Prochlorococcus marinus XMU1412: one gene and its partner. The protein of the gene in region 1 interacts with the protein of each later gene in a pairwise test. Links are inferred from orthologs where the notes say so. Each region holds a gene or a part of one and is shown on either strand. Other genes may lie near its edges. The genes, in order: HA152_RS09455 and ftsZ.

The links.
Region 2: the proteins of HA152_RS09455 (region 1) and ftsZ interact in binary tests that used the Escherichia coli proteins (3 or more experiments, as listed by UniProt). The link is inferred for Prochlorococcus marinus XMU1412 from one-to-one orthologs.

Annotation. Positions count from the first base shown.
Region 1 is NZ_JAAORJ010000004.1:534,532-537,672, forward strand. The notes cover bases 45-2,851. They hold HA152_RS09455 (rod shape-determining protein), read right to left. Parts: upstream 2,071-2,851; coding sequence 1,018-2,070; downstream 45-1,017. Other genes in these bases: HA152_RS09445 (hypothetical protein), read right to left, coding at 45-264; mreC (rod shape-determining protein MreC), read right to left, coding at 264-1,013; HA152_RS09460 (single-stranded DNA-binding protein), read left to right, coding at 2,203-2,574; HA152_RS09465 (DedA family protein), read right to left, coding at 2,571-2,851. Outside these bases: more of HA152_RS09445, read right to left, coding at 1-44; more of HA152_RS09465, read right to left, coding at 2,852-3,141. UniProt on the Escherichia coli protein: Forms membrane-associated dynamic filaments that are essential for cell shape determination. Acts by regulating cell wall synthesis and cell elongation, and thus cell shape.
Region 2 is NZ_JAAORJ010000004.1:262,007-265,266, forward strand. The notes cover bases 40-2,965. They hold ftsZ (cell division protein FtsZ), read left to right. Parts: upstream 40-907; coding sequence 908-2,023; downstream 2,024-2,965. Other genes in these bases: HA152_RS07840 (cell division protein FtsQ/DivIB), read left to right, coding at 40-728; panB (3-methyl-2-oxobutanoate hydroxymethyltransferase), read left to right, coding at 2,180-2,953. In the rest of the region: HA152_RS07835 (hypothetical protein), read left to right, coding at 1-6; more of HA152_RS07840, read left to right, coding at 3-39; HA152_RS10000 (DUF3721 domain-containing protein), read left to right, coding at 3,256-3,260. UniProt on the Escherichia coli protein: Essential cell division protein that forms a contractile ring structure (Z ring) at the future cell division site. The regulation of the ring assembly controls the timing and the location of cell division.

The DNA of each region.
Region 1 (3,141 bases):
CCCAAAGAAAAATCCACAAAAAATTAGGCCTGGAATTTGGGTAAAACTTTCATTTAAAGTTAGAGAATCTAAAATGAGACCTAAAAACAAACCAAATACTAATCCATTAATTGATCCATTAATCATTGCCCAAGGCAATAACCAAAATAACGGCCAATAAGGCTGAACACCTAAAAATCCAAGCCAATTAGGGTGCCACAAAAAAATAATTGGGATAAAAATAAAGCTTATAATGGGAAATTTTTTGGTAAAAAATTTATTCATTAAATATTTACTTTCAAAATTTGTACCCAATCAATTACATGAGGTTTTGCTATAAGTGAAATTTTTGCCGTTTTTTTTGATTTCAACGTCTCATCTATAGATTGGACAATACCAATAGGGATGTTTGGAGGTAATAACGTACTAGCAGGAGATGATGATACAAAATCTCCGACTTTAATATCGGCATCTTTTGAATAAAGTATTAGGCTAGGATAATCATCTCCTAAACCGACTAGTAATCCATTGATTTGAATTCTATCCACCCAAACGCCTAACTTACTTTCTGGAGAAGTTATCAAAGTTACCGACGAAGTGAATAAAGAAGTATTCTTTACTCTACCTAATAATCCACCCGGACCAATCACAATATTGCCAATTTCTACTCCATCCTTTGAACCTTTGTTTAAAATTATTTGTCTCCACCAACCTCCTGTTTTTCGCGAAATAACTGCAGCTGAAATATGTTCATCATTAGATGATTCTTGAAGAGATAAGATTTGTCGCAATCTTATATTATCTTTTGTAAGAAGATTTAACTTTATTAAATATTCTTGATCAATACTCTCAAGAACAATTTCTTTTTGAAATTGACCAGGCCAAAAAGGTTTTGAAATAAAATAATAAAAATCTTTATAAAAAGCTCCTTTTGATATTCTTACAAAAACCAAAAATAAAAAAATTGCAAAAAATAGCCAATTTTTCTTTTTATGCCACCAACGACTATTAGAAATTCGTCGGATACCTAACATAACATTAATCTCTTATGGCATTCCTTATGAATTCTGGAGTGTCAACAACTCTTTTGAGTTTTTTAAAATCATCCAACACCTCTCCACAACCATTCACTACGCAAAGCAGTGGGTTTTCTGCTATGTGAGTAAAAATTCCTGTTTCATCGCTCAATAAATCATTAATGCCTCTCACTAAAGCTCCACCACCTGCAAGCATAATACCTCTATCAACAATATCTGCGGCAAGTTCAGGAGGGGTTCGCTCTAAAGTTCTTTTTACAGCTTCGACTATTTTGCTAAGTGTTTCAGCCATAGCTTCTCTGATTTCTCCTGATGTCAAAGTGACTGATCTAGGTAGACCAGATAAAAGATGTAAACCTCTAACCTCTAAAGTAGTTTTATCAAAATCATCATCTGGAAATGCAGATCCAATTTTTATCTTGATATCTTCTGCAGTTCTCTCTCCAACAACTAAATTGTGAACTTTTTTAAGATAAAGCGCAATTGACTCATTTATCTCATCGCCTGCTATTCGAACAGATTCACTCAAAACAGTTCCTCCTAAACTTAATACTGCAACCTCAGTAGTACCTCCACCAATATCAACAATCATTGTTCCAATTGGCTCAGTTACTGGTAATGATGCTCCTATTGCTGCTGCGACAGGTTCATCTATTAAATGAACTTCTCTAGCTCCCGCTAATCCAGCTTCTCTTACTGCTCTTCGCTCAACACTAGTCACTCCACTTGGAATTCCAATCACTATCCTTGGAGCTACTATCCCCTTGCCTTCATTACATTTTTGAATAAATGTTTTTATCATTTGTTCTGCAGCATCAAAATCTGCGATAACTCCATCTCTTAGTGGTCTTACAGCTCTTATATTGCCAGGGGTCCTTCCAAGCATTAACTTTGCTTCTTTACCAACAGCTAATGGAATCCCTTCTTCTAAATCCATAGCTACCACAGAAGGCTCCTGTAAAACAACGCCTTTTCCTGATACATGTATAAGAGTATTGGCCGTTCCCAAATCTATGCCAATATCTCGAGAAAATTTAAATCTGTTAAAAATCACAATAAGAATTTCTTTTTATAAATAATATATCTATTTTTTGATAAGCTCTCGGAATTCTGACGTTTAGTTATGAATAGCACGTAAAACTTTGAGCAGAAACTAAAAATATGAGTATTATAAAAAAAAAAATTTATGGAAATTAACACTATTAACCTTGTTGGCAGAGCAGGAAGAGAACCAGATGTCAGATATTTCGAATCAGGCAGTATAGTAGCGAACTTCACAATTGCAGTTAACAGAAGAAGCAGAGATGAAGAGCCAGATTGGTTTAATTTAGAAATATGGGGCAAGCAAGCACAAATAGCCGCAGATTATGTGAAAAAAGGATCATTAATTGGAATTACAGGAAGCTTTAAGATTGATAGCTGGAAAGATAAAAATACTGGAGAAGACAGATTTAAACCAGTTGTTAGGGTAGATAGATTAAACTTACTAGGCTCACGAAAGGATTCTGATAATAACCAATATTCCAACAGCAATAACTCAAGTGAAATTCCTTTTTAAGCTCTATTTTTAAGAAATCTAATAAGTATTCTTATAAAAAAATATAAGAAAATTAAAATTAAAATTGGCTTTACAACATATTTGATTTGATCTAAATAAGTTTGAATGATTCGATAATTTTCACCAAATAAATAACCTGAATAAGTGAGAAGTGCTACCCATATTAGACTCCCAAATGTAGTCCAAAGCAAAAATTTTCTCAATGGCATAAGTTCTATGCCAGCAGGAACTGAGATTAAAGTTCTTATACCTGGTACTAATCTGCCCCAAAAAACTAAAGAAACACCGTATTTATCAAACCACCTTTTACTTTTACTTAAATCACTAGGAGAAATACCCAGATATTTTCCTTTTTTATCTAGAAAATTTGAAAGTCTTTTTTCATTTACTAATCTACCTAAATAGTACCAAGGTAATGAACCTAAAATAGTTCCAAGTAATCCCCAAAAAACTAAAATATAGAAATTTAATTTTTGTTGATAAACAAAAAAACCTCCTAATGGCATTATTATTTCCGAAGGAATTGGAGGTATTATGTTTTCCAAAAACATAGCCAAACAAATAGTG
Region 2 (3,260 bases), 270 kb from region 1 along the record:
TTGTGAAAAACAAAAAAGGAATCAAAAATAGAAGCTTTTTTTTTCTAATTTCATTTTTATTTTTAACAAGCTTATTAAGCACAAAAACACTTAAAAAAGTTGATACTCAGGATATTAGGGTTTCTGGTAGTGAATTATTTTCGCAAAATGATGTGATAAAAAATTCATCTTTAAATTTTCCTATCCGATTAATTTTTGTTGAAACTAATTTGCTAGAAAAAGAGTTAAAACAAAATTTATCTCTCAAGAATGTTTCGGTAAGTAGAGAACTATTTCCTTTTGGTTTGAAAGTTCATATTAATTCAAGAACTCCAATAGCTTACGGTGAGAGAATATTAAACGACGAAAAAATTTTAGGCTTCATTGATAAAGATGGAATTTTTATAAAAAAACAAAATGTGGATGAAAAAAATTTGAATAAATTAACCATAAAAGTTTTTGGGTGGAAAGAAAAATTTAAAAAAATATTATCTGAAATTTTTATTGCTATAGATAATTATGAATTAGATATAGTTAACATAACTTTTTCATCCGATGGGTTTCTAACTGTTGAGGAAAAAGATTTAAAAACAATATTCTTAGGATTTAAGCCAAATTTAATCAACAATCAATTTCAAAAAATCAATTATCTTAAAAATGAATTTAAGAAAAATAGCTTTTCCAAAAAAATAGATAATATTGATCTTACTAATCCAGATAAACCAAAAATAAAAGTGTTCAAACCCTAATATTTGAAAAAGGATTTTGAGTAATTTTTTTTAATTATTGTAGTGTTGATATGGGTTTTGCATTCAAAACAAAATATTTAATAAATAAATATTTTTAGGATTTTCCTCAACAAATTCCTACATATGAGCGCAGTAAGTTCATAATGCACCCAATACTAGTAAAAGATTCCTATTAAGAGATGAGCTTCGGTAACAATCCAAACTTTGATCAATCGAGAGAAATCCTTCCAAGCCAAAACGCCAAAATAGAAGTTATTGGTGTAGGTGGTGGTGGCAGTAATGCAGTCAATAGAATGATAAATAGTGATTTAGATGGTGTTTCATTTAGAGTCCTCAATACCGATGCACAAGCTCTACTACAATCTTCTGCAGAAAGTAGAGTTCAACTTGGACAAAACCTCACTAGAGGTTTAGGTGCAGGTGGGAATCCAAGTATTGGACAAAAAGCAGCCGAAGAATCCAAAGAAGAGCTTCAACAAGCTTTAGAGGGATCTGATTTAGTTTTTATAGCCGCTGGAATGGGTGGAGGAACTGGTACTGGTGCTGCTCCCGTTGTTGCAGAAGTAGCCAAACAAAGTGGGGCGCTTACAGTAGGTATAGTAACCAAACCATTTTCTTTTGAAGGGAAAAGAAGAATGCGTCAAGCAGAGGAGGGGATCGCAAGACTAGCTGAAAACGTTGATACTCTTATAGTTATTCCAAATGACCGATTAAAAGACGTTATAGCAGGAGCTCCTCTTCAAGAAGCATTTAGGAATGCTGATGATGTTCTGAGGATGGGAGTCAAAGGTATTAGTGACATAATTACTTGCCCGGGATTAGTTAATGTTGATTTTGCAGACGTTAGATCAGTTATGACTGAGGCTGGCACTGCACTTCTCGGCATAGGTATAGGTTCAGGAAGATCGAGAGCTATAGAGGCAGCACAGGCAGCAATGAATAGTCCTTTATTAGAAGCAGCAAGAATTGACGGAGCTAAAGGCTGCGTTATAAATATTACTGGAGGCAAAGACATGACTTTAGAAGACATGACTTCTGCATCTGAAATTATTTATGATGTTGTTGATCAAGAAGCGAATATTATTGTTGGTGCGGTAGTCGATGAGGCAATGGAAGGGGAGATACAAGTTACTGTAATTGCTACAGGATTTGAAACAACCCAACCATTAAACCAGCAAAGAATAAAAAACAGATTATCTAATCAACCCTTATATAATTATTCCGAAAATAAAGAATCAGGAGCTAGTATTCCTGAATTTTTGAGATTAAGGCAAAATAAAAAAGATATAGGTTAAAAGGTAAAATAGAGTGACTCGGTTATCTCGCCTGCCTCAAGCATCCCTTGTGGCTGCTACCTTCCGGTCCTGACCAGGTTTAGGCGTTAAAACCGCGAAAGGCCGAGTCAAAATAATACTAGCAATTCTTGATTAAAAAAGATACATAAATTTATTATGTTACCTTCAGACCTTGTTAATTATAAAAAAAAATCTCGCAAAATCATTGCACTAACTGCATGGGACTCCATATCAGGCTCTATTGCAGAACAAGCAAATGTTGATCTCGTACTAGTAGGTGACTCATTAGCAATGGTCTGCTTAGGATACAAATCGACATTGCCAATAACTTTAGAAAACATAATTTATCATACTAATGCTGTTTCAAGAGGATTTAAGAAAAAAATTGAGGAACAACCTCTAGTCGTTTCAGATATGCCTTTTCTGACTTACCAATGCGGTGAGGATAGGGCTGTTGAGTATGCAGGGAAAATCATTCAGAGCACTTATGCAAAAGCTGTAAAAGTGGAAGGAGCTGAACCAGAAATACAAAAAGTTATTTCTAGATTAATAAGAATGGGAATCCCTGTTATGGGTCATATAGGTCTTACACCACAAAGCTATCTAAATATTGGATTAAGAAAACAAGGTGAAAGCTTAGCAAGCCAAGAAAAAATTAAGAAAGAGGCTTCAATTCTTGAAGAATTAGGATGTTTTTCAATAGTTCTTGAACATATTCCTGATTTGCTTGCTAAGGAAATACAAAATTCATTAACAATTCCCACAATAGGTATCGGCGCAGGTAATTATTGCGATGGTCAAGTAAGAGTTACTGCAGATTTGTTAGGCCTCAATGATGATCAACCCCCATTTTGCCAACCAATTATCCAAGGAAAGAAATTATTTAAGGATAAATTAAAAGAATGGGTAGACTCTCAAAGACTTAACTAATAAACCCCATTTTTTCATAAAGTCTAATTCCTTAAGAACATAGTAATTCCAAAGGTTTAGTAGAATATATATTATCTTTTAATCATTTCATTTTCTTCTATTTTTGATATTTAAAAATAAGTTTGTATAGTTTGCAATAACTAATAAAAGCAAAAGGAATGTATTAGTAGTCATTTAAAAAGAGAGTCGTTATAACCTTTAATTTAGATCTACTGTCAATCGATGGATTTTTGTTTCAAAATTTATTTTTTACAAATTACAAAAGATATTTAAGACTATATTCCTTTGTTAGTAAATTGATTTTGAA